One region of the Paenibacillus albicereus genome, then DNA from elsewhere that is predicted to be linked to it. Evidence: a T-box and tRNA genes for the amino acid it is inferred to sense, from the RefSeq annotation. Region 1 holds a T-box; the other holds one or more tRNA genes.
The links. A T-box is a leader RNA that pairs with one kind of tRNA and senses whether it is charged. The one in region 1 lies ahead of tyrS (tyrosine--tRNA ligase), so its partner is inferred to be a tRNA-Tyr.

Region 1 (14,919 bases):
GAGCGGAGAGCCGACGTCGACGCCAAGTCCGAGCGGAGAGCCGACGCCGAAGCCGAGCGGAGAGCCGACGTCGACGCCGAAGCCGAGCGGAGAGCCGACGTCGACGCCGAGGCCGAGCGGAGAACCGACGCCGACGCCGAAGCCGAGCGGAGAGCCGACGTCGACGCCAAGTCCGAGCGGAGAGCCGACGCCGAGTCCAATGCCAACGCCGAGTCCGACGCCGAAGCCGAGCGAAGAGCCGACGCCGACGCCAAGTCCGAGCGGAGAGCCGACGTCGACGCCGAGCGCGTCGCCGAGCGTCGCGCCGCAGCCGACGGACGGTCCGACGGCGTCTCCGACAACGAGCCCGATTCCGGCCTTCCGCGATCTGGACCGTGCTCCATGGGCGCGCGACGCGATCGCGGAGCTGACGGCCAAAGGCATCCTGCGCGGCACCGAGCCAGGCGTCTTCGAGCCCGGCAAGCCAGTCACGCGCGCCGAGTTCATCACGATGCTGCATCGCGTCTTCGGCTTGGCGGCTGCGGGTACGGGCAGCAAATTCCGCGACGTGAAGGCGGACTCGTGGTACGTGGAAGCGGTCGCAGCGGCGGCCGAGCTCGGCCTCGTCAGCGGCTCCGGCGGTGGACGCTTTGAGCCGGGACGCGACATTACCCGCGAGGAGATGGCCGTCCTGGCGGCGCGCTATCTGCGTCATGCCGGGGCTTCCCCGGCTAGCGATGCTGCCGCGCTGAGCGCCTTCCGGGACGCCGGCCAGGCGGCATCGTACGCCCGCGAGGCGCTGGCGGAGCTCGTTTCCGCCGGCGTCATGAACGGCACCGGCGCGAACAAGCTGCAGCCGAAAGGCCCGGCGACCCGCGCCCAGGCCGCGGTCATCCTGCAGCGGCTGCTGAAGCTGCTGCCGTAAGCCGGCTCCTCCTCCCCTCAAGGAGGGCCGCAGCGGAACGCACCTTTACGCTGCATTCGCTCGCGGTTGCGCGAAAGGGGTCCAAACTACCATCATGCGACGTGCGAGTCGTGCGGGGATTAGCTAAAGGGGTCCGGACTACCTTCATTCGACGTGCCAGTCGTGCGAGGATGCGAGGAAGGGGTCCGGACTACCTTCATTCGACGTGCCAGTCGTGCGAGGATGCGAGGAAGGGGTCCAAACTACCTTCATGTGACGTGCCAGTCGTGCGGGGATGCGAAGAAAGGGGTCCAAACTACCTTCATGCACGTGCCCGGCATGAGAGGGTACGCGGAGGGGGTCTGGACTACCTTCATTCGACGTGCCAGTCGTGCGAGGATGCGAGGAAGGGGTCCAAACTACCTTCATGCACGTGCCCGGCATGAGAGGGTACGCGGAAGGGGTCGGGACTACCTTCATGCGACGCGCCAGTCGTGCGAGGATGCGCGGAAGGGGTCCAAACTACCTTCATTCGACGTGCCAGGCGTGCGAAGGTGCGAGGAAGGGGTCCAAACTACCTTCATGCGATGTGCCAGTCCTACGAAGGTGCCCGGAAGGGGTCCGGACTACCGTCATGCGATATGCCATCAGCTAGGCGAGCCAGAGGACCGATTGCCTCGATGCGACTTTATATGCCAACGACGCGCCAGACGCTTAGAAGCCTGTTTTTCCGCTTTCTGTTTCGCTAACGATGCAACAGACGCTTAGACGTCGATCGACTCGTCTTTTCGACCAACTAGACGCCTTTTTCCAACGCTAAGCTTCCCACGAGTCGTTACGTTTTTGCTGGGCGAAATTCTGCCAGCGTAACGAGCTGTTTCGTCGTTAGCAAACGTTGTCAAGACCCCGTCTCGTTTTTGGATGCCGATTCTGTGCTCATCGGGCTGAAAAGTCAGGCATGCTGAAGCCCAGGGCTCGTCCGGGTTTCTGTATCCGGTGCTGCGACGTGAGCGGCAAGAGCGGCACGTCTGTTGCGATGAAGAAGGAAGGCCTCGGCAATCCTGATTTCCGTACCCTGTACCCTCGCCATCCTACCTGCAGCCCGTCTATTCCAAAGAGGATAGGCGGGCTGTTTGCTGTCCGGCCCTAAGCTTCACAAGTGTGCTGTCCGGCCACTTGCCGTACGAGCCGGTCAGCCATGTGCTCCCCGTCTACATGCCGAGCGAGCAGGCCCGAAGCTCTGGAAAAGACTTCCAAAATAGCCTAGCCTCTGCTAGAGTAAAGCTAAACGAAAGAAGAGGGGGCTGCGGATGAGCAGCAGAACGTGGAAGGCAAGCAAGGAGTGGAGCTGGCGAAGAGTCGCCATTGGGCTCGGATTGGCGGCGTTCCTGGTGCTCGGCTACCTGGCGAACGCGGATCTTCCTTGGCGGACGACGCTGGAAAAGCAGGGAATCAGTCCGGGCGGAGCCGGCGAAATCGATCGGATCCACATCTTTAGGATGGAGGACGGGCAATTAAAGGAGACTTCGATCAAGGCGGACAGCTTGGCTCACATGACCGCGCTGCTCGAGGCGCTCGCTCCGATGAAGCTGGCCCGCGGGCCGTTCAGCCCCGAGCCGGCAATCGGCGGAATTTCGAACAGCTACTCCGTCTCCATCTATGAAAAAGGAAGGCTGGACGATCCAACGATGGTGTCCCTGAAATCCGGAACCGTCTCCATCAGCAACCGCAAAGCCAGCGACAGCTACACGATCACCGGAGGCTTCGACCTGGAGAAGTTCGATCGCCTCATCGAGAGCATGAAAGGGGAATGAGCGATGGAATGCAGTCGCATCGTGCCCGTGCTGAGAATGTTCGACCTTGATAAGACCCGGGAGTTCTACCTGGACTTCCTGGGAGGGGAGCTGCTCGGCGAGCCTCCGTTCGAGCCGTCAATGCCTCTTTACCTGTTCGTATCGCTGGGCGGGTGCGAGCTGCATCTGTCGGAGCATTTCGGAGACGGGATGCCGGGGGCCAATCTGCGCATCGAGACGGCCGGCGTGCAGGCCTTCCAGCAGGCCCTGCTGGCCAAAGCCTATCGGCATGCAAGGCCGGGCCTCGAAAAGCCGCCCTGGGGCGGGCTGGAGATGACGGTGCAGGATCCGGCCGGCAACCGGCTTACGTTCTACGAGCGGTAGAGTTAGCCGAACGGCAGAAGCCGGGAGCGGGCCGAGGCGCAGAGCGGGACGGCCGAATCAAGCAGGTACGCTCCACCGTGAAGCAAGAGAAGACAGGACATCCTTGCCGGGACGGAAGGGCAGGCAAGAACGGCTATAGCCGGATCGGGCCTGTCTTTTTGCCGATGCGCTTGCTAGGCTGGAGGAAACCACTTAGGACGGGAGAACGATATCGCATGACGCTCATCATCGAACCTTGCGGCCTCGACCGCAAGCAAGTCCTGCTGAACCTGTACCCGCTCTATCTCCATGATCTGGCGGGCATCCGCGGCGTGCTGCCGAACCGGCACGGCGTCTTCGAGGAAGATGACGGCATCGCCACGCTGCAAGAGCAGCAGGCGGAGTTCGCGATCTGGTGGGAAAAGGAGGGGCTGCTGTTCCCTTATCTTCTCGTCGAGGACGGCCTGCCGGCGGGCTTCGCGCTCGTCGCCTCGGGCCCTTACGCGGTCGACGGCAGCGAGTTCACGCTGCAGGAGTTTTTCCTGCTGCGGCCCTACCGGGGACAAGGCCGGGCCGAGCGCGCGGCCCGAGAGCTGTTCTGCCGCCATCCGGGTCGCTGGGCGCTGTTCACGACGGCGTCGGAGTCCAACGCGGGGGCGATCTCGTTCTGGCGCAGGACGCTGCGGGCGGCGGCCCCGGAAGGCGCATACGAGGAAAAGGACGAAGACATGGAGTACTATGGCTTCGGCAAGCTGTTCCGATTCCGCAGCGTCGAAGGGGCGGGCGCAGCGCCCGGCAACGCAGCGCCCGGCAGCGCAGCGCCAGGCAATGCAGCGCCAAGCAACGCAGCGCCCGGAAGCGCAGCGCCCGGCAGAGCAGCGCCCGACAGCGCCACGCCAGGCAGCGCAGGACCCGACAGCGCAGCGCCCGACAGCGCAGCGCCCGGAAGCGCAGCGCCCGGCAGAGCAGCGCCAAGCAACGCAGCGCCCGGCGGCTCCCCGCTGGGCCGCCCAGCGGCGTCGCCGCCTGCCGAGCCCGCAGCCTCGCCGCTCTCCTCCGGCATCACGCTGCGCCTCGCGGCGGCTGATGCCGACCTGGACGCGCTCGCGGAGCTCGACGCGCTCGTCGTCGGCCACGGCGGCCGCCGAGAAGCGCTCGCCGCCCATGCGGCGGCGAGCTGCTGCCTCCTCGCCGAGCGGGAGGGCCGGCTGGCCGGCTATGCGGCATGGGACCGCGGCTTTTTCGGCCGGGAGTTCCTGCAGCTCTTGATCGTGCACCCCGCCGAGCGGCGCGCCGGCATCGGCCGCACGCTGCTGCTGGGCTGGCTGGAGCGCTGCTCCGGCGAGCGCGCCTTCACCTCGACGAACCGCTCCAACGAACCGATGCGGGCGCTGCTGGAGGCGGCGGGCTTCGAGGCGAGCGGCATCGTCGACCATCTGGACGAAGGCGATCCGGAGCTCGTTTTCAGCGTGGCGGTTGCCTCGGACGATCCGGTCTGATACGGTAAGGGATGCACAAGCGCTTCCGCGAAAGGGAAGCGGGATCGGGAGGAATGGACATGGACAGCAAGGAACGCTTCTCCAGCCGAGTGGAGGACTACGTCAAGTTCCGGCCGGGCTATCCGGCGGAGGCGATCGACGCCATCCTGGAGCAGGGAGGGCTCGCGCCGGAGTCGGCGGTCGCTGACATCGGGGCGGGCACGGGCATCTTTTCGGGCCTCCTGATGGAAAGGGGGCTGCGCGTCATGGCGATCGAGCCGAACGCCGACATGGCGCGCGCGGCCTGGACGGCGCATGGTCCGAACGAGCTGTTCGGCATCATGCTGGCGCCGGCGGAGGATACGGGGCTGGCGAGCGAATCGCTCGACGCGATCGTCTGCGCGCAGTCGTTCCACTGGTTCGACCAGGAGGCGGCCAAGGCGGAGTTCGCGCGCATCCTGAAGCCGGACAAGCGCGCTTTCCTCGTGTGGAATTCGCGGCTCACGGCCGGCACGCCGTTCCTCGAGCGCTACGAGGCGCTGCTGCACGAATACGGCACCGACTACGCCAGCGTCAACCACCGCAACATCTCGCCGGAGCGGCTGCAGGCGTTCTTCCGCGAGGGCACGCTGACGCGCCGGGCGTTCCCGAACCGCCAGCGGTTCGACTACGAGGGCGTCAAGGGGCGGCTGCTCTCCTCCTCCTACGCGCCGCAGGCCGGCGATCCGCGGCATGAGCCGATGCTGGCGGAGCTGCGCCGCATCTTCGACGAGACGCAGCAGGACGGCACGATTGATTTCGACTACGAGACGGAAGTGTTCAGCGGCGAGGTATAGACGGCAGGGCGAGGCCTCCTTCGGGGACCGTTCCGGCCGCCGATTGACAAGCGCCGCGCCATTCGCTAAAGTGAGAGCGAACAAGCATAGAAGCGTGGAAGGGAAGCAGTAGCGGAGCGAATCTGCGGATCAGAGAGCCGGCGGTTGGTGCGAGCCGGAGCGACAGCCGCCCGCGAAATACATCCTGGAGCTTGCGCGTCCGAACCTGCCTCCTCGGCAGAAGGACGCGGACGGCAGCCGGCCGTTATCCGGCAGAGCGGAGCCTTGCTCTGGGCTTGCCTTCTGAGGCAGCCTGCGCAGAGGCTCAACTCAGGGTGGTACCGCGATGACTCGTCCCTGTCTTTGGACAGGGAGGGGTCTTTTCTTTTTCCGCTTTTCCACGAACGAACGACCATATGGAGGGATACGAGATGACGAAGAACCAAGCGGCCGTGAACGCGGCGCTGCTCGACGATCTGGAGTACCGGGGCCTGGTCTACCAGGTCACGAACCGCGAGGAGCTGGAAAAAGCGCTGGCCGAAGGGCCGATCACGCTGTACTGCGGCTTCGACCCGACGGCGGACAGCCTGCACATCGGCAGCCTGCTGCCGATCCTGATGCTGCGCCGCTTTCAGCTGGCGGGCCACAACTCGATCGCGCTCGTCGGCGGCGGCACCGGCCTGATCGGCGATCCGAGCGGCCGCTCCACGGAGCGCTCGCTCAACACGGACGAGACGGTCGCCGGCTGGACGCAGGCGCTCGGCAAGCAGCTGTCGCGCTTCCTCGACTTCGAGACGCCGCAGAACCCCGCCCGCCTCGTCAGCAACTACGACTGGCTGGCGCCGCTCGACATCATCACGTTCCTGCGCGACATCGGCAAGAACTTCACCGTCAACTACATGCTCGCCAAGGACTCGGTCGACTCGCGGCTGGCCAACGGCATCTCGTTCACGGAGTTCAGCTACATGATCCTGCAGGCGTATGATTTCTTGAAGCTGAACCAGGACCACGGCGTGCGGCTGCAGCTCGGCGGCAGCGACCAGTGGGGCAACATCACGGCGGGCCTCGACCTGATCGGCAAGACCGGCGGCAGCGGCGCATACGGCATCACGATGCCGCTCGTGACCAAAAGCGACGGCAAGAAGTTCGGCAAGTCCGAGTCGGGCGCCGTCTGGCTCGACCGCTCCAAGACGAGCGCGTACGCGTTCTACCAGTTTTGGATCAACACCGACGACGCGGACGTCGTCCGGTTCCTGAAGTACTTCACGTTCCTGACGCGCGAGGAGATCGCGAGCTTGGAGGCGCTCGTCGCCTCGCAGCCGGAGAAGCGCGAGGCCCAGCGCGAGCTGGCCCGCCAGGTGACCCGCATCGTGCACGGCGAGCAGGCGGTGGAGAGCGCCGAGAAGATCACGGCCGCGCTGTTCTCCGGCGACGTCACGCAGCTGAGCGAGGACGAGCTCGTCGAGGCGCTGTCGGACATGCCGACGACTGTGCTCGCGGATGCCGAATCGACCGGCCTCATCGACCTGCTGGTCGAGACGAAGGCCGCACCGTCGCGCCGTCAGGCCAAGCAGGACATCGAGAGCGGAGCGGTAGCGGTGAACGGCGTCAAGCAGACCGGCATCGACACCGCGCTGACGGCGGAGCATCGCCTGCATGGCCGCTACCTCGTGCTGCGCCGCGGCAAGAAGAACTACTACCTCGTGAAGTTCGAGTAGAAGATTACAAGACAAAAGCGGGACGAAGCCGAGCAGCGCTCGGCCTCGTCCCGCTATTTTGATTTGTCGCGTCTTCTGGACGACGATTTCCTGAGCCAGCCGATCGTGCTCCTCGACGATCTCGGGCTTTTCCTTCAAGAGAAAGGACTGGAAACGCCGGAACAGGCCGCCTGTTTCCGGCTCCTCGCCGATGAAGCGAATCGCTTCGGCATAGCTCTCTTCGCAGTCCTACACGCAGCTTGACCTGCTTCATCGGATCGGAATCAAGCCCTTGCCGATGAAGTTGGCCGACACCGGCTTCAGCCCCATCTCCCGCGCCCAGATGGACAGCTGGCCGACATGGTGGATCTCATGGGCGAGCACATGCCGCATGACCTCTCCCCAGGCGTGCTGCTCGACGTCTCCATCGCCGGTGACGTCCTCCATCAGCCGCGTCTCCATGGAGTCGTCCCAGCCGAGGATGAACGGCTCGATGTCGGACCGGTATTGACGGTCCAGCTCCCGCACCTCGGCGAGCGTGGCGAGCCATGGAACCGGCTTGGAAGGGAAGGCTGCCTCCTGCAGCTGCTGAATCCAGCTCCACTCTACATCGATGATATGCTGGAACGTCTTGAGGATGCTTCCCATGCCGCCGACCCGTTCCCGAGCCAGCTCCTCCTCCGGCAGCTGAGCGCACCATTCGTACCATTGATCCCGGACGATCCAGTTGTACTTGAACCAGACGTGCATTCCGATTCCTCCTTGAGCGGCATTTTAACCTTTCCTTATCGTAAGGGATCGAGAGGACGATGAGAAGCTCCTCCTGCGAGATAAAGAATTGAAAAAAGTTGAAAATGAGACTCCCAAACGTTATGCTGAAAAGAGCAAACTCTTGCTCCGATGCCGAAGGGATGGGCTTCATGAAAAAAGTGACGCTGCAAATGATCGCCGATAAATTGAACGTATCCAAAGCGCTCGTATCCAAAGCTCTGTCCGGGGACAGCGCGGTGAACGAGGTGACGCGGGAAATCATCTGGAAAACCGCCGAGGAGGAAGGCTACCGGATCAAGGGCCGCAAGCCGGGCTCCGCTCCGGGCACGGGCAATCTGGCGGTGCTCATGCCGCGGGCATACCTCGACGATCCCGAGTATTGGGGCAAGATCATCAAGGGCATCGACGCCGAGCTCGCCAAGCAGGGCTACAGCATGCTCCTGTCGAGCATCGACGTGTCGATGAAGGTGAAGGACGGCATGCCGCTGGGCATCACGGAACGCAAGGTGGACGGCGTCATCGTGCTCGGCCAGCTGCCGGAGGCTTACACGGACCAGTTGACGAAGCGCAAGCTGCCGTTCGTGCTCGTCGATCCCGACGCGCAGCATCCGGAGCTCGACCTCGTGCTGGCGAACAACTACCTCGGCGCGAGCCAGGCGGCGCAGCTGCTGCTTCGCCAAGGCCATCGCCGCCTGGCGTTTGTCGGCGACGCCCATACGACGTGGAGCTTCTCGGAGCGTCGGCGCGGCTTCGAGGACGCCATCGCCGCCCACAACCGCAAGCAGGCCGAGGACGGGGCGGAGCTGGCCCTCATCGAAGGCATGGGCGTAAGCGGCAGCGGGATGTACACCAAGCCGGAGTTCGCGGCGACGCTGGAGCGGGAACTGCGGGCGGAGCGTCCGGTTACGGCGATGTTCTGCGCCAACGACCTGATCGCCTTCGACGCGCTCAAGCTGCTGCAGCCGCTCGGACTGGAATGCCCGACGGACGTGTCGATCGTCGGCTTCGACGACCTGTCGCTGGCGGAGCTGAACCAGCCGGGCCTGACGACGGTCAAGGTGCCCAAGGAAGAAATGGGCTCGCGCGCGGTGCAGATCGTGCTCGGCCGCATCGCCGAGCCGGAGAAGCTCCCGGAGCTCGTCATGCTGTCGACGACGCTGGTGAAGCGGGCTTCCGCCGCTGCTGCTGCGGGCGCGGACGGGGATGCGGAGCCGGAGGCGGAGAGAGCGGCCACGGCCGGAGCTTGAGGCGGCAGCGAAGCGGTATCGGGAGGCTAGGCTTGGAGCGGCAGCGCAGCCAGTCGGCAAAATGCGGCTGCGGGGGACGCGCGGCTGAGGCTGGCCCCAAGGGCAAAAACGCCCTTGATGGAGAGCGGCCACGGCGAGCGCGTGAGGCGAGAGGCGAGCTGAGGGCACGCTTGTTTGGAGCGCCGGAGCTGCATCGCTTCAAATCAAGGGAAGAAACGCCCTTGTTGATGCGGTGGAGCCGGTTTCGCCCCCGCCTGTCCGCCGCTCACCTAGGGCTGCTCTTGACGGCTCCCAGCTTAACCCCGCGCCACTGTCGGATTTTTCTTCAACATCCCCCGTTGGCAGCTTCGTACCTGCGGCATTGGAGCTCTAACGCAACTCAGAGGCGCTATTTCGTCCATAAAGCCTCTTTACTACGGCTAACGAAACTCACAGTCGCTATCTGGCTTGAATGACGGTCTAATCCCCCGCTTTGGACCGAATAGCGCTTTACAGTTTCGTTAGAATTTGAAATGCTCTCTTTTTGCCCAAATAGCGTGCTGTAGTTTCGTTAGCGCCGCTGCCCTCAAGGGCCTGCGGCTCAATTTCCCCATCGGCAGTCCAAGCGCCATGTCCCTCGATCCATCAACCGCCAGTCTACACGCCAACGATCGTCGACCCGCCGGCCGCTAGTCCAAGTGGCAACGATCATCGACCCGACTGCCGGTCTAAGCGGTATCGCCCCACCTATTCCTAGTCCATGAGCTTCCATTCAGCGCCCGCCCCCCGACCACCAGTCCGGCGCTTTCGCTCCTCGATCCATTGAATCCGAGTCTAGGGACCACTTTCTTTGACCTACCGACTGCCCGTCCAAGCGCTTCCGTTTCCCGATTAACCGCCTGCTAGTATTCTCTTTCACTCCGCCGACCGGTTGTCCCGGCATCAGCGCCGCCCTGTTGCCTAGCGCAGGAATCGGCGTTTTCTACGGAGGATGCGCCGCTAAGCATCCACTCGCCTCGATTCACCTGCTCCTCTCATGCAATTCAACTAATGAAACATAAACGTAATAAGTTAAAATAAGTTGAAGAAAAGCTCGTCAAATGTTATTCTTGTCATGGCAACACCATGAAACCAACCAGGTAAGGGCGGGGATCGATCATGAGGAGCAAAGGGTTTGTTGCCCGCGCAGGCAGCCGTCTGGAGCTGGAGGGCAAGCCGTTCCGGTTCGCTGGGCCGAATGTCTACTGGCTCGGGCTCGACGAGAATGTGGACGGAATCGCCTGGCCGACGGAATTCCGCGTCCGCGACGCGCTGGATACGGCGCTGGAGATGGGGGCGACCGTCGTCCGCTCGCATACGCTGGGCGCGTCTCAGGGGCATCCGCTCTCCATCATGCCGGAGCCGGATCGCTACAACGAAGAAGCGCTGCGCCGGGTGGACTTCGCGATCCGCGAGGCTGCGGCGAGAGGACTGCGGCTGATCGTGCCGCTTGTCTGTAACTGGTCGTATTACCACGGCGGACGTTCTACGTTCGCGAGCTGGAGAGGACTGGAGGATCCGCTGTCCTTTTATGCCGATCCGGAGATCAAGGAGACGTTCAAGCGGTACATCGCCATGCTGCTGACTCGAATGAATACGCTTACAGGAAGGGCTTACCGCGATGATCCGACGATCCTGGCCTGGGAGCTCGGGAACGAGCTGAACGACGCGCCCGCCGAGTGGGTCCGGGAAATGGCCGTTCATATCAAGGATCTCGATCGGAACCATCTCGTCGCGCACGGCAAGCAGTTCGAGCTCGATCGCGACAAGCTCGGCATCGAGGAGCTGGACATCCTCGACGTGCATTATTATCCGGCCGACGCGGATGCGCTGGCGAGGGACGCGGCCGACACGGCCGCTGCCGGCAAGGTCTACCTCTGCGGAGAGTACGGCTGGACGGAGGACGGACTGGAGGCGTTCCTGGAGCGGGCGGAGAAGGACGGCAACGTCGCCGGAACGCTGTTCTGGTCGTTGTTTCCGCATGCGGACGATGCTGGGTATGTGCCCCACTACGACGGCTTCTCGCTGCACTATCCCGGCACGGGCGTAAGCCCCGATTACGAGCGGCGCTGCCTGGCTCTGAGAAGCCATGCCTATCGGATGAGCGGGCGGGACGTGCCCGCATGCCTCGTCCCGGAGGCGCCGGCGATTTCCTCGGCGGCCGAGCGCGTCGCGTTCCGCGGCGTCGTCGGAGCGGCCCGCTACACGGTTGAAAAGAGCACGCGCGGAGCGGCCGGACCGTGGACGGCTGTCTTCGACGCTCGACCGGCGGACCACGACATGCCATGGCAGGACCCGACCCGCGCGCACGGCACGCGCACCTGGTATCGCGTGCGGGCGCTCGCGCCGGACGGAGCGGCCGGAGCGTGGTCGGAGCCGTTCGAGTCGGAGCCGTTCACCCCGCGCGGCTGAGTGTTTGCTCCGTGCGGGGGCGTACGATATTGTCCGTCGTCTGGCTGCGGCTCGCGAGGGATGCGGATTACGCGAAAAAAGCTGTCTCCGGAGCCGGGAACGGACTTAGGGGACAGCTTTTTAGATGTCGGGCCTGCCGGGTCGGGTCCACCCAAGGCAGAAAAGTGCCTTGGATGTTAATTTCCGGGCGAAGTCGGCCCGAACCAAGGAAGAGTGCCTTGGATGTTAATTTCCTGGCGAAGCCGGCCCGAACCAAGGAAGAAGAGTTCCTTGGATGTTAATTCCCTGGCGAAGCCGGCCCGAACCAAGGCAGAAAAGTGCCTTGGATTCTGGTTCGTTGCAGCAAGGCGGGAGGGGGAACTGCGAGAAACACGATTTTGTGGTTGTACGTTCCCCGTCGCCCGCCGCGCCCGCGTTGCTCCACACCTCCGCGCTCGTCGCGTGCCGATTCCTTCCCCCCAGCTCCTACGTCCGCCCTTGCCGCGCGTAGCGCACCAAGCTGTCCGTCCGCACCGGCAGGCCGGTCGCGATCGAGCGGTTGGCGGCGATACCGGTCGGATCGTTTGGCCTCGATGATTGTAAGAACACTCTTCGGCACAGAACTCGCCTCCTGCACCTGATTCCAGTTCAGGAGCGATAAAAGGAGAAAAGCAGGGTTCCTTGGCGGCATGCTTATGCTGGCTGCCGGCGAACCCTGCCTTGTCGTGCCGCGCTCTCCGACCACAAGCTGGCTGCCGACGAACCCTGCTTTGCCGTGCCGGCGCTCGCCGACCACAACCGACGCCCGGGAAGCCCGGGAAGCCCGGTGCAGCCCGGCCTGCGGCCCAGCCGCTCAGGCTCCAGGCTGCTACATGCTACACCAGTCCGAACTCCCGTCCGGCCTGCAGCAGCGCGTCGCGCGCGAAGGCGAGGTCCTCGTCGCTGTGCATCGCGGTGACGATGAAGCGGACGCGGCCCTTGCCCTCGCCGACCGTCGGATAGACGATACCGGGCGCGAACACGCCGAGCTCCAGCAGCCGCGCCGAAAAGCGCATCGTGCGCGCCGAGTCGCCGATGACGATCGGCATGATCGGCGTCTCGCTGACGCCGGTGTCGAAGCCGTCGGCCTGCAGCCGCGTGCGGAACGAAGAGGCGGAGGCGTGCAGGCGCTCGCCCAGCTCGGGGCTGTCCTGCAGCACGCGGATCGCTTCCAGGCAGGCGGCCGCCACGGCCGGCGTCTGCGATGTGCTGAACAGGAACGGCCGCGCCTTGTGGATGAGGTACTCCTTGAGCGCCTGGCTGCCGGCGGCGTAGCCGCCGACGACGCCGACCGCCTTGGACAGCGTGCCGATCTGGATATGGACCCGGCCGTGGAGGCCGAAATGATCCGTCGAGCCTTTGCCGAAGCGTCCCAGCACGCCGCTCGCATGCGCGTCGTCGACGCAGACGACCGCGTCGTAGCGCTCCGCCAGCTCCACGATCTGCGGCAGCGGCGCGATGTCGCCGTCCATGCTGAACACGCCGTCGGTCACGACGAAGCGCGTCCGATAGCCGGACGATTCCCGCAGCGCCTGCTCCAGGCTGTCCATGTCCTTGTGCTTGTAGATGCGGCGCGCCGCCTTGGTCAGGCGGATGCCGTCGATGATGCTGGCGTGGTTGAGCTCGTCGCTGATGACGACGTCGCCCTCCTGCAGCAGCGTGCCGAACACGCCCTGGTTCGTCGTGAAGCCGGACTGGAACACCAGCGCGGCTTCCGTGTCCTTGAACCGGGCCAGCTCCAGCTCGAGCTGCTCATGGATGTCCAGCGTGCCGGAGATCGTGCGGACGGAGCCGGCGCCGACGCCGTACTTTTCCGTCGCCTCGACCGCCGCCCGCTTGAGCCGCGGGTGGTCCGTCAGGCCGAGGTAGTTGTTGGACGCCATCTGCAGCACGCGCCGGCCGCCGATGTCCATCCAGGCGCCCGAGCCGCTTTCCCAGACGGAGGGCAGCCGGTATTTCCCCTGCCGCTTCAGCTCCTCCAGCTCGCCGTTCAGAAAGTCCAATCCTGCCATCGCTTTCCTCTCCTTCCGCAGCCAGCGGGCTGCCCGTTCTGCACCTCATGTCCGTCGTTCCATGTCCTATCCAGAGCCGGTCGCCTGGACCGGCGCTTTCGCTTTCAGTGCTTGAACACGATCTTGGCGCACTGCCCCGAGCCCATCCGCTCGAACGCTTCCTCGAAGCGGTCCAGCGTGAACGTATGGTCGACGAGCGGCTGCAGGTCGATCCGCTTCGAGTCGAGCAGCCCCTTGAGCTGATGCCACGTCCGGTACATCCGCCGCCCCGTGATGCCATGCACCTCGAGCCCTTTGAAAATGACATGCCGCCCCAGATCGATCGGCACCGCCTTGGGCGGGATGCCGAGCAGCGACACGCGGCCGGCGGGGGCCATCGCCTCCAGCAGGCTCGTGATCGCCGCGCCGCTGCCGGACATCTCCAGGCCGACCTCGATGCCGGCGCCGTCCGTCAAGCGCCGCAGCTCCTTTGCCGTGTCTACGCCAGGGCCGGGCTTTACGCATGCGTCCGCCCCGAGCTGCGCCGCCATGCCGAGCCGGTAGTCATGGAGGTCGACCGCGACGATGCGTCCGGCTCCGACCGCCTTGGCGACCTGGATCGCCATCAGGCCGATCGGGCCGCAGCCGACGACGGCCACGGAGCGGCCGACGATGTCGCCGGACAGCACCGTGTGCACGGCGTTGCCGAGCGGGTCCTGCAGGCACGCCAGCTCATGCGGCAGCGAAGGATCGTTCGGAATGACGTTGACCGCCTTGGTGACGGCATAATCCGCGAAGCAGCCCGGCGCGCTGATGCCGAAGCTGCGCGTGTGCGGGCAGACATGGGCGTTGCCGGAACGGCACTGCTTGCAGGCGCCGCAGACGATGTGGCCCTCGGCGGACACGCGGTCGCCGGGGGCGATGCCGCGCACCGCGCTGCCGATCTCGTCGACGATGCCGGCGAACTCATGGCCGAACACATTGGGCGTGACGACGTTCTGCTCCGCCCAGTCGTCCCAGCGGTAGATATGCATGTCCGTGCCGCAGATGGAGCTGGCCTTCACGCGGATGCGGACCTCGTCCGGTCCGATGTCCGGGATCGGCAGCTCCCGGAGCACGGCTCCGGGCTTGCGTTCGGCCTTCACGAGGCCGGTCATCGTCGTTGGCATGGGGCATTCTCCTTTGCGCGCGGCGGGATGGGGAAGGGATGCCGCTTGAACGCTTTTCTCCGTTATGGAAGCGCTTGATAAAGTACATATGTTCACTATAAAGAACAACCGTGTATGTAATAGTATATTAGGCGGCGGCTTTTTGTAAACAACAAAAAAAGCCGGCGCAGGGCCGGCTTCGGAAGGGAGAGCGTTCAAAACGGATAGCGGATGATGCTCTGCAGCTCGGTCTCCTCGGCGGATTCGTTGTGGTAGGCATGGGGC
Region 2 (14,919 bases), 660 kb from region 1:
CCAGGATGTTGGCTTAGAAGCAGCCACCATTTAAAGAGTGCGTAATAGCTCACTGGTCGAGTGACTCTGCGCCGAAAATGTAACGGGGCTAAACACACCACCGAAGCTATGGCATGTACCAATGGGTACTTGGGTAGGGGAGCGTTGTGTATAGGTTGAAGTCAGACCGCAAGGACTGGTGGACAGTACACAAGTGAGAATGCCGGTATGAGTAACGAAAAGATCAGTGAGAATCTGATCCGCCGTAAGCCTAAGGGTTCCTGAGGAAGGTTCGTCCGCTCAGGGTAAGTCGGGACCTAAGGCGAGGCCGAAAGGCGTAGTCGAAGGACAACAGGTTGATATTCCTGTACCACCGTCAGCCGTTACGAGCAATGGGGTGACGCAGAAGGGTAGTGACGCGGACCGATGGATGTGTCCGTCAAGCAGTGAGGCTGGTTTGTTGGCAAATCCGCAAACCGTACGGCTGGGCTGTGATGGGGAGGGAAACTTATAGTACCGAAGGTCATGATCTCCGGCTGCCAAGAAAAGCCTCTAGCCAGGCGAAGGTGCCCGTACCGCAAACCGACACAGGTAGGCGAGCAGAGCATGCTAAGGCGCGCGGAGTAACTCTCGTTAAGGAACTCGGCAACATGACCCCGTAACTTCGGGAGAAGGGGTGCCTCGGTAGGGTGAATAGCCCGAGGGGGCCGCAGTGAAAAGGCCCAAGCGACTGTTTAGCAAAAACACAGGTCTGTGCGAAGCCGTAAGGCGAAGTATACGGGCTGACGCCTGCCCGGTGCTGGAAGGTTAAGGGGAGCGGTTAGGGGCAACCCGAAGCTGTGAACCGAAGCCCCAGTAAACGGCGGCCGTAACTATAACGGTCCTAAGGTAGCGAAATTCCTTGTCAGGTAAATTCTGACCCGCACGAATGGCGTAACGACTTGGGCGCTGTCTCAACGAGAGATCCGGTGAAATTTTACTACCTGTGAAGATGCAGGTTACCCGCGACAAGACGGAAAGACCCCATGGAGCTTTACTGCAGCTTGATATTGGACTTTGGTACGATCTGTACAGGATAGGTGGGAGCCTAGGAATCCGGAGCGCCAGCTTCGGAGGAGGCGCCGTTGGGATACCACCTGATCGTATCGGAGTTCTAACCTGGCACCGTGAAACCGGTGCAGGGACCGTGTCAGGCGGGCAGTTTGACTGGGGCGGTCGCCTCCTAAAATGTAACGGAGGCGCCCAAAGGTTCCCTCAGAATGGTTGGAAATCATTCGCAGCGTGCAAAGGCATAAGGGAGCTTGACTGCGAGACCTACAAGTCGAGCAGGGACGAAAGTCGGGCTTAGTGATCCGGTGGTACCGAATGGAAGGGCCATCGCTCAACGGATAAAAGCTACCCTGGGGATAACAGGCTTATCTCCCCCAGAGTCCACATCGACGGGGAGGTTTGGCACCTCGATGTCGGCTCATCGCATCCTGGGGCTGAAGTAGGTCCCAAGGGTTGGGCTGTTCGCCCATTAAAGCGGTACGCGAGCTGGGTTCAGAACGTCGTGAGACAGTTCGGTCCCTATCTGTCGTGGGCGCAGGAAATTTGAGAGGAGCTGTCCTTAGTACGAGAGGACCGGGATGGACGTACCGCTGGTGTACCAGTTGTTCCGCCAGGAGCACCGCTGGGTAGCTACGTACGGACGGGATAAGCGCTGAAAGCATCTAAGCGCGAAGCCCCCCTCAAGATGAGATTTCCCAGTATGTAAGACCCCTGGTAGACGACCAGGTTGATAGGCTCGAGGTGGAAGCGCGGCAACGTGTGCAGCTGACGAGTACTAATCGGTCGAGGGCTTATCCTATTCAAGCAAGACACAGCCGGTCATCACGGCATTTCGTTCGATCCAGTTTTCAGGGCGCAAGCTCGTTTTGCTTCAAGGACTAGTGCCGGAGAGCAGGACAAGTTGTGCAGGCATTTGGCGATGCCTGTCCTGAAACATGTGGCGGCATAGCTCAGCTGGCTAGAGCGTACGGTTCATACCCGTGAGGTCGGGGGTTCGATCCCCTCTGCCGCTACCACTTATACGGAAGCTTAGCTCAGCTGGGAGAGCATCTGCCTTACAAGCAGAGGGTCGGGGGTTCGATCCCCTCAGCTTCCACCATTATTGCCCGGAGCTGTGGTGTAGAGGCCTAACATGCCTGCCTGTCACGCAGGAGACCGCGGGTTCGAATCCCGTCAGCTCCGCCATTTTTTCAACAACATACGGCTCGGTAGCTCAGTTGGTAGAGCAAAGGACTGAAAATCCTTGTGTCGGCGGTTCGATTCCGTCCCGAGCCACCATTGGTTTTCTAAGTGAGCTACAATGGCGCATCTTAGAGCATTGTGGAGGGCTAGCGAAGTGGCCAAACGCAGCAGACTGTAAATCTGTTCTCTGACGAGTTCGGTGGTTCGAATCCATCGCCCTCCACCACTTCATTTTCAAGAGCCATTAGCTCAGTTGGTAGAGCACCTGACTTTTAATCAGGGTGTCGAAGGTTCGAGTCCTTCATGGCTCACCAGTTTTATCAATTCGAGTCCAGACGCTGTCTGGGCTTTTTTTGTGTTTAACGTGATTGGAATAGAGGCTCGTTGGAAGAGCCGCTCCGCTTCATGGTACACTTGGGTCATAGATCATCCAATCGCGCATCCAAAGACAGGAACAGGAGATGACACATGGCATCGGCAGACTGGCTGGAACAACTGAGGCATATCCTGGACGCAGACCTTCAGCTTCGCACCTATAAAGCAGCGGAATGGCAGCAGCTGGAGACGCTTCCCGAGGAGGATCCGGATCTGTTCCGGCTGCTGCCGGATGGAGCGGTGGCGGTGCAAGGGGCTGGAGAGCTCCTGCGAGCGGAGGTGCTGGAAATCCGGCGAGCGAGGCCGCTAGGCAAGACCGAGCTGCGCCTGGTCGGGTTGATGCTGGGTACGGTGAAGGCCAATAGAGCTTCGGTCGGAGCGTCTGCCGGAATGGAGAAGCAGACGGCTTCTCTCGGAGCCTGGATCATGGAGCAGCTGGACCGTCCGCAAGCGGACATGCTCCCGGAAGCTCTGACGATGAGCGGCCGACTTTATGCGGAGATGATTCCATTTCTGCTCATTCGAGAATATCACGGCCTCGCCGACGAGCCTTACGCCGAGCTGGACAAGCTGCTTCGCTCGTTTTTCGAGGAGGAAATTATCCTCCTGCCGCTGCAGCGCAATGAATGGCTCATTCTGAGTCCGACCGCCCCGCTGAGCGACACCCTCCTGGAATCGGGAGAAGAAGAAGAGTCGGAGGAGGAGAGCCTTCGTTCGATCGGACTCGGCCTGCATGAGATGCTGGCGAGCGAATGGCTCGGAGAATGCCATATCGCGATCGCCCTTCCGATCCAGCCGTCCAAATCGATCGTCGAGACGACCGCCTTGCTGCGGGAAACGGTGCAGCTTGGACGCCGCTTTCAGATTGGTGCAAGCGTACATCTGCCCTGGGAGCTTCACTTGGAAAGGCTGATCAGCGCGATTCCGGAAGGGGACCGCGCTCGATTCGTCGAGCAGGCGTTCAGCCGTTCCGATTATTATGTGGAGCCGGAGATCATGACGACGCTCGAGACGTTCTTTTCGCTCGACTGCAACGTGAGCGAGACGGCCAAAAAGCTGTACATCCACCGCAACACGCTTCTGTACCGCTTGGACAAGCTCAAGCAGGAGACCGGCCTGGACGTGAGGCTCTTCCGGGACGCAGTCATGGTCAAGGTCATTCTGCTATTGTATAAAGTTACGAAAAGACCCTGATTTTTTTGTAGGAGTTGTGCATAGTCACACGCTTACATTTTCGGTTAAGATGGAGCTACAAGAGGAACAACTGGAACTCACCATCACTCACATAGGGGGAAACGAACATGGCAGGCGTACGTTTAGAGCATGTTTACAAGAAATACCCTGGATCCGACAACGCATCGGTCAAGGACATCAACCTCGACATCAAGGACAAGGAATTCCTCGTTCTGGTCGGTCCGTCCGGCTGCGGCAAATCCACCACTCTTCGTATGATCGCTGGCCTTGAAGAAATCTCCGAGGGCAAGCTGTTCATCGGCGACCGCCTCGTGAACGACGTCGCTCCAAAAGACCGCGACATCGCGATGGTATTCCAATCCTACGCCCTGTACCCGCACATGAACGTGTACCAGAACATGGCCTTCGGCCTGAAGCTGCGCAAGTTCAAAAAAGCGGATATCGATAAGCGCGTGCGCGAAGCCGCGAAAATTCTCGACATCGAGCATCTGCTCGAACGCAAGCCGAAGGCGCTCTCCGGCGGTCAGCGCCAGCGTGTCGCCCTGGGCCGCGCCATCGTCCGCGAACCGCAAGTGTTCCTGATGGACGAACCGCTCTCCAACTTGGATGCCAAGCTCCGCGGCCAGATGCGCGCCGAGATCAGCAAGCTGACGAAGCGTCTGGAAACGACGACGATCTACGTTACCCATGACCAGATCGAAGCCATGACGATGGGCGACCGCATCGTCGTCATGAAGGACGGACTCATTCAACAAAACGCATCGCCGGAAGAGCTGTACAACCATCCGGTGAACATCTTCGTCGCAGGCTTCATCGGCGCTCCTGCCATGAACTTCATCAGCGGCACGCTGAACGAAGTGGCTGGCGCCCTGCGCTTCAAGGCTCCAGGCGTGGACGTCGTCCTGCCGGAAGGCAAGGCTCAGGCGCTGCGCGACAAAGGCTTCTCCGGCAAAGAGGTCATCCTCGGCGTTCGTCCAGAAGACCTGCATGAAGAGCCGGTCTTCATGGAAGCATCCCCGAACAGCATCGTGACGGCGAACATCGAAGTGGCGGAAAACCTCGGCCACGAGATGTACCTGTACCTGAACGGCATCGGCAACGATACGGTCATCGCTCGCGTAGACGGACGCTCCGGCATGCGCGACGGCACGACCGTCAAGCTGGCGCTGGACATGAACAAGGTCCACATCTTCGACAAAGCGACCGAGCTGAACCTGTTCGAGAACTAATTTCGATGAATGAAAAAGGCGATCCCATACGGGATCGCCTTTTTTGGCGAGGAACGAGGACGGGAAAGCGGCGGACGAGGGGCTTCAGGGAGAGAAGCCATATGGGGCGAGCGCCGTTTCGACTTGGCCGTTCAGCCGCTTCAGCTCTGGAACTGCAGCAGGCGCATCGTCGAGCTTGTAGCGGAGCTTCAGCGCCAGGATGCGGTACACGCTGTCGTTGAGCCTCTGGGTCGTAATCGTCCCGTTCTGGACAGCCTTTTGCAGAGAGTCTTGGACAAGCTGCATTTGCCGAGCATCATGGCTGACGAGCACGACATCTCCGCCAGCGGCCACGAACCGCACCGCCGCTTCGCCCAGCTCATAGTTGTCCTTGATCGCGCCCATCGTCATGTCATCGCTGACGACGAGCCCTTCGAAGCCGAGCTTGCCTCGCAGCAATCCGTCGATGATCTTGCTCGAGAGGGTGGCCGGCCAGTCGGGATCGAGCTTGGGAAGCAGCATGTGCGCGATCATGACGGCATCCGCGTCTTCCTCGATGGCGGCTTCGAACGGCGCCAGCTCGATTTTTGACAATCGGCTCATCGAATGGTTCAAGACGGGAAGCTGCTTGTGCGAATCGACGGATGTATCCCCATGTCCGGGAAAATGCTTAGCGACACCGAGAACGCCAGCCTTCCGATGGGCTTTCAGCTGGGCGATGCCCAGCTTGGCGACGAGCTCCGGGCTGCCACCGAACGAGCGGTCGCCGATGACCGGGTTGTCGGGATTGCTGTTCACGTCCAGCACCGGGGCGAAGTTCACGTTGAAGCCGAACGCCTTGACTCGTTCAGCCTGCTGTCTGCCTACGGCCCCAGCGTATGCGGCATCTCCGCTCGCACCTACCGTGCCGCTGGCCGGCAGCCGGGTCATGGAAGAGGGGAACCGGGAGACGCGTCCGCCTTCTTCGTCTACGCCAAGAAAGAGCGGCTGTCCGCCGGCTTGGCGATTGAGTCTCTTGAGCTCATTCAACAGCGCGACGGTGCTGGAGATCGTCTCCATATTGCGGCGGAACAGGATGAACCCACCGACCTGCCGCTGCTCGATGAGGCGTACGACCGCTTGATCCGGCATGCGGCCGTCAACGCCGGCAAGCTGCAGCTGGCCGATCTTTTCCTTCGTGGCCATCCGCAGCACCTGATCGGCGAGCTGCTTTTGCTGCGCTGCGGATAGGCCGGAGATGCGGGGCCAGGAGGTTGCAGCGGCCGCGGGCGAAGCCGGGGCGGAAAACGAAGCGGTTGGCGATCCGGGCACGGAGGGCATTGCCGTCGATGGAGCAGGGGCATATGGCGGCGCGGGCTCGGCTGCCACAGCAGAGGAGGAGCCAGGGGCATGTGCCGGCGAGCTGACCTGATCGGCAGAGGGGACAGGCCCCAAGAGAGCGGCAGATACCGGCGCGAGGGCGGCAACGGCTGCTGTGAGCGCATCCGGCGAGTCCGCCGGCCAAGTTGCCGCATAGGCGATCGGCAGCGCTGCCGCTGCAGGAAGCAGCAGGCAGGCCAAGAGCCGCAGGGGACGCAGCCGCGACGGGGACTTTCGTGTTGATCTCATCAAGCAGCACCTCCTTGGAAAAGGAACTCGCAGTCGGAACGATCCGCTTGCAGGATTGGACGAAAAGCGTTTTCAAAAGGTTTCTCCGGCGACGATCGCGAATCCTTCCCAAAGCGGAAAAAGCGGTCCCTTCTCGGCTACGTTGCGCCGAAAGCGGATTTCCATTAGGATGGAACTAACAGCCAAGGAGCTAAGGACGACCATTATTCCTACATAAGTCTTGCATAAGGAATCGATACAGGGAGGCTTCCATGCCTAAAAAAGTGAAGGTATCCGAATTGATCCAGCCGTTCCAGCTGGAAATCCTGGCCGGCGAGGACGGGCTGATGCGTTACATCACGACCGATGATCTGTACCGGCCTGCTCTGGAAATGGCCGGCTATTTTCATTATTACCCGAAAGAGCGCGTTCAATTGCTCGGCAAGACCGAGCTCGCCTTCATCGAGACGCTGGGCAGCGAAGAGCGCCGGGAACGTCTGGAGCGGCTCTGCCATGACGAGACGCCGTGCATTCTGCTGACGCGCGGACTCGAGCCGCCGGCGGAACTGCTGGAGCAGGCATCGGAGAAGCAGATTCCGGTGCTCCGCAGCCAGATTTCGACGACGATCTTCTCCAGCCGGCTGACGAACTTCCTGGAGCGCCGGCTCGCGCCGACGACGACGATCCACGGCGTGCTCGTCGACGTCTACGGGATGGGCATCCTGATTACCGGGGGGAGCGGCATCGGCAAGAGCGAAACGGCGCTCGAGCTCGTCAAGCGCGGCCATCGGCTCGTCGCCGACGACGCGGTGGAGATCCGCCAGACGTCGGACGGCCAGCTGCACGGCACCGCGCCGGAGCTGATCCGCCACCTGCTGGAGATCCGCGGCCTGGGCATCATCAACGTGATGACGCTGTTCGGAGCAGGAGCGATCCGCAACAACAAGCGCATCAGCGTGGTCATTCGGCTGGAGAACTGGCAGCCGGACAAGCAGTACGACCGGCTCGGCCTGGACGAGGAGACGACGCGCATCATCGAGACCGACGTGCCGCTCGTCACCGTGCCGGTCCGTCCCGGTCGCAACCTGGCGGTCATCATCGAGGTGGCGGCGATGAACTACCGGCTCAAGCGCATGGGCTACAATGCGGCCCTTCAGTTCACGAACAAGCTGACCGAGACGATCGCCGACGATATGGACGACTACGAATAATAGAACGGAAAGAGGTCTGTCTGGATGACGCCTATCAGCCTTCTCATTGACCCTATCGCTTTTAATCTGGGACCGATCACGGTCCATTGGTACGGCATCATTCTCGGGCTCGGCGCGCTCGCCGGCCTGCTGCTGGCCATCCGCGAGGGCAAGCGCTTCGGGCTTTCCTCCGATTTCTTCATGGATATCCTGCTGCTCGGCGTGCCATCGGCCATCATCGCGGCGAGAGCCTATTTCGTCCTGTTCAAGTGGGACTACTACCGCGAGAATCCCGGCGAGATCTTCGCCATCTGGAACGGCGGCATCGCCATCTACGGCGCGCTGATCGGCGCCGTCATCAGCGCGATGATCTACTGCCGCGCCAAAGGCTACAGCTTCTGGCGGATCGCCGACATCTGCGCGCCCTCGCTGCTCATCGGACAGATCATCGGACGCTGGGGCAACTTCGTCAATCAGGAAGCCTACGGCGGACCGGTCACCAAGCGCTTCCTCACCGGCGAGCTGCATCTGCCGGACTGGATCGTGAACCAGATGTACGTCGAGAAGGACGGCTTGTTCCATCATCCGACCTTCCTGTACGAATCGCTGTGGAACGTGCTCGGCATCGCGCTGATCTTCGTGCTGCGCCGCCGCCCATGGGTGCGGTCGGGAGAAGTGTTCTTCACCTATCTGATCTGGTATTCGATCGGCCGCTTCTTCATCGAAGGGCTGCGTACGGACAGCTTGGCGTTCAACGGCCCGTCCTGGCTCGCTTCGCTGATGGACGCGCTCTGGTCGCCGATGACCGCTGTCTTCCAAGCCGGATTCCTCGATCCGAACTACGGCGACGTCCGCAGCTCCCAGCTGATCGCGGTGCTGACCGTGCTCGCCTGCGTGATCCTGATCGCGGTACGGCGCCGGGCAGGCTGGTCCTCGGAGCGATACAGCGATCCGATCCTCAACCGCAAGACCGGCTTGCCGGCCGGCGCGGAATCCGACACGGCGACCGCCGCCGCTGCCAAGCGCAAGGAGAATCAAGATGACCCGCAAAATCAAAACCCTACTGTTTGACCTCGACGGCACGATTCTGGATACGAACGAGCTCATCATCCGCAGCTTCGTGCATGCGCTGCAAGGCGTCGCGCCCGAAGGCTTCGGGCGGGAGCAGATGATTCCGCATATGGGGCTGCCGCTGCTCGATCAGATGAACCTGTTTTCCGGCTTGCCGGATTCGTCGCATCTGATCCCCATCTACCGGGAGATGAATCTGCGCCTCCATGACGATCTCGTCAAGCCGTTTCCCCATACGCTCGAAGTGCTGCAGCGCCTCAAGCAGGAAGGCTTCCAGCTCGGCGTCGTCACGACGAAAATCCGCCTGACGACGGACAAAGGCCTCAAGCTGACCGGCCTGTTCGAGCTGATGGACGCCATCGTCACGATGGATGACGTGACCCGGCCGAAGCCCGACCCGGAGCCGGTGCGGCTCGCGATGGTGCGGCTCGGAGCGGATCCGGCGGCGACGTTCATGGTCGGCGACAGCGCGGTCGACATGCAGGCCGCGATCGAAGCCGGCGCGGTGCCGGTCGGCGTCTCCTGGTCGCTCAAGGGCGAGCAGCTGCTTCGCGACTACGGAGCCGAGCATGTGCTGTACGACATGAGGGATCTGTACGCGCTGGTCGGGCTGGAGCCGAGCTCCGCGTGAGGCGGGTGGAGCGGTATCCGACCGAGGGACCGAACGCGCTGTGGCAGGTATATCGGACTGTCAGCCGCTTCAAGGCCGTCCGCAACTTCGCGGCCATCCAAGTTTCGCGGTACTGCCCGTCTCTGCCGGTCAAGAACTGGATCTACCGGAACGTGCTCGGCATGAAGGTGGGACGGACGACATCCTTCGCGCTCATGGTCATGGTCGATGTCTTTTTCCCGGAGCGAATCACCGTCGGCGACAACTGCATCATCGGTTACAATACGACGATCCTGACGCATGAGTACCTCATCCGCGAGTATCGGCTCGGCGACGTCGTCATCGGCAACGAGGTGATGATCGGAGCCAATACGACGATCCTCCCGGGCGTGTCGATCGGGGACGGCGCGGTCGTAGCGGCCGGCTCGGTCGTGCACCGGGATGTCCCCGCTGGAGCGTTCGTCGGAGGCAATCCGGCACGACCGATCGAGAGGAACCGGACAGACCGGTGAGGGAAGGAACTTTGCAAGCTCCGAGCAGCCTTCGGCCATAGCGGACGTTAGGGGAATGGAAGCGGCACGAGCCGCCTCTGCCGGCGACAGCCGGCCGGAGGCGGCTTAACGCAGGTTGACGATGAGCGGCGTTCGTGATAGTATAACCAGTACCTTTACTTTGGCAGTATGGTAATATGGTAGTACATCAACGCGTTAAAGCATAACGCGATCCTATAGGAGAATGATTTATGTCGAAACCGAAGGTGTTTGAAAAACCGGTCGGGGTCAAGGATTACTTGCCTCACGCCGTGTCGAAGCTGCGCCAGATCGAGCGCAGCGTGCTCAGCTGCATGGCTGGCTGGGGCTATGAGCAGATCATGACGCCGACGCTGGAGTATTACGATACGGTCGGCGTCGCCAGCTCGACGTCGGACCAGCGGCTGTTCAAGCTGCTCAACAACCGCGGCACGACGCTCGTGCTGCGCTCGGACATGACAGCGCCGATCGCGAGGGTCGTCGCTTCCCTGCTGCGGGAGCAAGAGTTTCCGCTGCGGCTGTCGTATCATGCCAGCGTCTTCCGCGCATTCGAGAATGAGGCGGGGCGGGACGCGGAGTTTTTCCAGACGGGCGTGGAGTTTGTCGGAGATGCGTCCGCCGAGGCTGATGCCGAGGTGATCGCGCTTGCTATCGCGTCGCTGCAGGCGGCCGGCGTGCAGCGGTTCCGGATGGCCGTCGGCCATGTCGGCTTCCTGAACGGGCTGCTGGAGGAGCTACTGCCGGGCCGGGAGGACGATCAGAGCCGACTCAAGGATTATTTGCTGAACCGCGATCATGTCGGCTATCGCGACGAGCTGCGGCGCATAGGCCTCGCCGAGAGCGTGCGGGGGGAGCTGGAGGGGCTGCTGCGCCTGCGCGGCGGACGCGAGGTGTGCGAGCAGGCGGTGGAGCTTAGCGCCAACGAGACGGCACGCAGCGCGATCGGCCATTTGTGCGGAATCTGGGACGTGTTGGACGCCTATGGCGTGAGCGAGCATGTGCTGATCGACCTGACGATGATCGGCGACTTTTCCTATTATACGGGCATGACGTTCGAAGGCTACGCATCGGATCTCGGCTTTCCGGTCGCGGCCGGCGGCCGGTACGACAACCTGCTGCAGCAGTTCGGACGTCCGGCTCCGGCGACGGGCTTCGCGATCAAGACGACGCGCGTGCTCGAGCTGGTCGGCGAGGAGAGCGAGCCGCAGCGGCGCATCCTGATCGGCTACGATGCCGCATCGCGCGAGCGAGCGCTGGCCGAGGCGAGCCGCCTCCGCAGAGAGGGCGCCGTTGTCGTAACGGCGCTGCTGGAGGCGCCGGGCGTGGCGCATGGCGAGCACGGTCAGGGCGCCACAGCTGCGGAAGAGGCATTGGAGCGCAAGGCACGGAGGCTGCCGGACGGGGAGTCGGTCCGGTACGGCGGTCAGACGTACGGGGTTTTTGTTCCATTTTTCAACGATGATGAAGCCGGAGAGGGGGCGGGCCGATGAACGAGACGAAGGATATCCTCAAGGTGGCGATGCCCAAGGGCCGCATCTACAAGCAGGCGTCCCGCCTCTTCCGCGAAGCGGGACTGCTGATCCAGGAGGACCTGGAGGACACGCGCAAGCTCATCATCGAGGTGCCGGACGCGCGGATGGAGCTCATCATGGCCAAGCCGGTCGACGTGCCGACCTACGTGGAGTACGGCGTAGCGGACATCGGGGTCGTCGGCAAGGACGTGCTGATGGAGGAAAACAAAGACGTCTACGAGCTGCTTGATCTCGGCATTGCGCCGTGCCGCATGTCGGTCATCGGCTTGCCGGACTGGAAGCCGGTCATGAACCCGCGCGTGGCGACCAAGTATCCGAACGTCGCTTCGCAATACTTCCGCGAGCGCGGCCAGCAGGTGGAGGTCATCAAGCTGAACGGCTCGATCGAGCTGGCGCCGCTGATCGGCCTCGCCGATCGGATCGTCGACATGGTCGAGACGGGCCAGACGCTGCGCGACAACGGCCTCGTGGAGATGGAGCCGATGTTCGGCGTCACGAGCCGCCTGATCGCCAACCGCGTCAGCTACCGGATGAAGAACGACCGCATCCAGTCGCTGTGCGATCGGCTGCAGGCGACGCTGTCAGCACGAGTCTAGGAATACGAAGGAAAGGGGAGAAGGGCGATGCGAATCATGCGAGCGGAGCAGTTCAAGCTGAGCCGGGAGGTCGAGTACGGGACGCCGGAGCAGAATGAATCGGTGCGGCAGACGGTGGAGGCGCTGCGGACACGGGGCGACGAGGCGCTGCTGGAGCTGACGGAGCGCTACGACGGCGTGCGGCTGAGCGCGGCGCAGCTGCGGGTCGGGGAGGAGGAAATCCAGGCCGCCTACAGCCGGGTCGAGCCGGACTTCCTCGAGGCGCTGCGCCTGGCGGCGGCCAACATCCGCGCCTATCACGAGCGGCAGAAGCGCCAGTCCTGGATGGACGTGCAGCCGGACGGCACGATGCTCGGGCAGGTGATCCGCCCGCTGAAGCGCGTCGGCGTCTATGTGCCGGGCGGCAAGGCAGCCTATCCGTCGTCGGTGCTCATGAACGTCATCCCAGCCCAGGTGGCCGGCGTGCCGGAGATCGTCATGGTCACGCCGCCGGCGACCGGGGGCAAGCCGGGCATCGACCCGTACATCCTCGTCGCGGCGGCCGAAGCGGGCGTGCGGGAGATGTACCGCATCGGCGGCGCGCAGGCCGTCGCGGCGCTGGCCTACGGCACCGCGACGATCCCCCCTGTCGACAAGATCACCGGTCCGGGCAACATCTATGTCGCACTTGCCAAGCGCGCCGTGTACGGCGCGGTCGACATCGACAGCCTGGCCGGTCCGAGCGAGATCGCGGTTCTGGCGGACGAGACGGCCGATCCGGCCTACGTCGCGGCGGACCTGCTGTCGCAGGCGGAGCATGACGAGATGGCGTCGAGCCTGCTGATTACACCTTCGGCGGCGCTGGCCGAAGCGGTCGCCGCAGAGGTGGAGCGGCAGCTGCCGCTGCTGCCGCGGGCCGCGATCGCGCGCGAGTCGATCGACCGCCACGGAGCCGTATTGCTCGTCGACTCGCTGCAGGCGGGCGTGGACGTCGTCAATCGGCTGGCGCCGGAGCATCTGGAGATCATGACGGCCGATCCGATGGGGCTGCTCGGCTCGATCGAGAACGCCGGCGCGATCTTCCTCGGGCCGTACAGCTCGGAGCCGGTCGGCGATTACTTCGCCGGTCCGAACCACATCATCCCGACCAACGGGACGGCACGCTTCAGCTCGCCGGTGAACGTGGACGACTTCGTCAAGAAGTCGAGCCTCATCTCGTACAGCCGCGAGGCGCTGCTGCGGGACGGGGCGCACATCATGACGATGGCCCGTCACGAGGGGCTGGAGGGGCATGCCCGCGCGATCGAGGCGCGGCTGGACAAGGAAGCGGCCGCAGGCGCGGCCGGACATGAGAACACAGAAGGAAAGAGGGCATAGAGATGGCGACTGGGGACAACGGGCGGGAGCTCCGCCGCGCCGAGGTGGCGCGCAAGACGAACGAGACGGACATCAAGCTGGCGTTCGCCGTGGACGGCACCGGCGTATCGGAGATCGAAACGGACGTGCCGTTCTTGAACCATATGCTGGACCTGTTCACGAAGCACGGCCAGTTCGACCTCAAGGTCGACGCCCGCGGCGACGTGGATATCGACGACCACCATACGGTGGAGGACATCGGCATCTGCCTCGGCCGGACGCTGGCCGAAGCGCTCGGCGACAAGCGCGGCATCAAGCGGTACGCGAGCGTGTTCGTGCCGATGGACGAGGCGCTCGCGCAGGTCGTCGTCGACCTGAGCAACCGGCCTCATTTCGAATACCGGGCCGAGTATCCTTCCCAGCAGGTCGGCAGCTTCTCCACCGAGCTCGTCCATGAGTTCCTCTGGAAGCTGGCGCTCGAGGGCCGCTTCACGCTGCATGTCATCGTGCACTACGGCAAAAACACGCATCACATGATCGAGGCGGTGTTCAAGGCGCTCGGACGCGCGCTCGACGAGGCGACTTCCATCGATCCCCGCGTGCAGGGCGTGCCCTCCACCAAGGGAGTGCTCTAGCATGAGCCGGATCGCGGTCATCGACTATGGGCTCGGCAATCTGCACAGCGTCAGCAAGGCGGTGGAGCGGCTCGGCTGCGAAGCGCTGGTCACGTCCGAGCAGGCGGAGATTCTAAGCGCGGACGGGGCGATCCTGCCCGGCGTCGGCGCGTTCGGCGACGCGATGGAATTCCTGCGCGAGACCGGCATGGACGAGGCGACGCGCGCGTTCGCCGCTTCGGGCAAGCCGCTGCTCGGCATCTGCCTCGGCATGCAGCTGCTGTTCGACGAGGGCGAGGAGCACGGCCCGCATCGAGGGCTGGGACTGCTCCCGGGCCGCGTCGTGCGGTTTCAGGGCGAGTACAAGATCCCGCACATGGGGTGGAACCGGCTGGAGTTCCGGCAAAAGAGCCCGCTGCTGGAAGGGCTGGAGGAGGGCCATGTGTACTTCGTGCATTCCTACCATGCGCTTCCGGCGGATTCTTCCGATCTGATCGCGGTGACGGACTACCATCAGCCGGTGACGGCGATCGTCGGCCGCGGCAACGTGACCGGGATGCAGTTCCATCCCGAGAAGAGCGGCGAGCTCGGCATGAGCCTGCTGCGCAGCTTCCTGAGGCTGGCCGGCGCGCCGGCGGCACCAGACAACCGATAGGGCGAGAGGCCCGCTAGTGGAGGAAAAGACATGTCTACATTCACGATCTATCCCGCGATCGATATCCGCGGCGGCAAGGCGGTCCGACTCGTGCAGGGCGACTACGCCCAGGAGACCGTCTACAACGACAGCCCGGTGCAGGCGGCCCGGGACTGGGAGGCGCAAGGCGCGTCTTGGATCCATCTCGTCGACCTCGACGGCGCCAAGGCGG

Region 2: it has a tRNA-Tyr gene. The T-box ahead of tyrS (tyrosine--tRNA ligase) is inferred to sense a tRNA for this amino acid. The anticodon was not compared.

The regions. Positions count from the first base shown of each region.
Region 1 is NZ_CP051428.1:948,079-962,997, forward strand. Features, by position in the region: gene HGI30_RS04195 (CIA30 family protein) at 1-904, shown strand, start outside; gene HGI30_RS04200 (hypothetical protein) at 2,194-2,697, shown strand; gene HGI30_RS04205 (glyoxalase superfamily protein) at 2,701-3,060, shown strand; gene HGI30_RS04210 (GNAT family N-acetyltransferase) at 3,276-4,538, shown strand; gene HGI30_RS04215 (class I SAM-dependent methyltransferase) at 4,598-5,353, shown strand; T-box leader at 5,440-5,694, shown strand; gene tyrS (tyrosine--tRNA ligase) at 5,764-7,050, shown strand; gene HGI30_RS04225 (DinB family protein) at 7,300-7,779, opposite strand; gene HGI30_RS04230 (LacI family DNA-binding transcriptional regulator) at 7,950-9,047, shown strand; gene HGI30_RS04235 (glycoside hydrolase 5 family protein) at 10,185-11,477, shown strand; gene HGI30_RS04240 (glycine C-acetyltransferase) at 12,332-13,507, opposite strand; gene tdh (L-threonine 3-dehydrogenase) at 13,612-14,655, opposite strand; gene HGI30_RS04250 (helix-turn-helix domain-containing protein) at 14,850-14,919, opposite strand, start outside.
Region 2 is NZ_CP051428.1:288,114-303,032, forward strand. Features, by position in the region: rRNA gene HGI30_RS01295 (23S ribosomal RNA) at 1-1,828, shown strand, start outside; tRNA gene HGI30_RS01300 (tRNA-Met) at 1,969-2,045, shown strand; tRNA gene HGI30_RS01305 (tRNA-Val) at 2,053-2,128, shown strand; tRNA gene HGI30_RS01310 (tRNA-Asp) at 2,138-2,214, shown strand; tRNA gene HGI30_RS01315 (tRNA-Phe) at 2,232-2,307, shown strand; tRNA gene HGI30_RS01320 (tRNA-Tyr) at 2,352-2,437, shown strand; tRNA gene HGI30_RS01325 (tRNA-Lys) at 2,450-2,525, shown strand; gene HGI30_RS01330 (PucR family transcriptional regulator) at 2,680-3,780, shown strand; gene HGI30_RS01335 (ABC transporter ATP-binding protein) at 3,888-5,009, shown strand; gene nagZ (beta-N-acetylhexosaminidase) at 5,094-6,173, opposite strand; gene hprK (HPr(Ser) kinase/phosphatase) at 6,848-7,786, shown strand; gene lgt (prolipoprotein diacylglyceryl transferase) at 7,811-8,836, shown strand; gene HGI30_RS01355 (HAD-IA family hydrolase) at 8,805-9,467, shown strand; gene HGI30_RS01360 (acyltransferase) at 9,464-9,958, shown strand; gene HGI30_RS01365 (ATP phosphoribosyltransferase regulatory subunit) at 10,189-11,466, shown strand; gene hisG (ATP phosphoribosyltransferase) at 11,463-12,104, shown strand; gene hisD (histidinol dehydrogenase) at 12,132-13,460, shown strand; gene hisB (imidazoleglycerol-phosphate dehydratase HisB) at 13,463-14,074, shown strand; gene hisH (imidazole glycerol phosphate synthase subunit HisH) at 14,076-14,708, shown strand; gene hisA (1-(5-phosphoribosyl)-5-[(5-phosphoribosylamino)methylideneamino]imidazole-4-carboxamide isomerase) at 14,739-14,919, shown strand, end outside.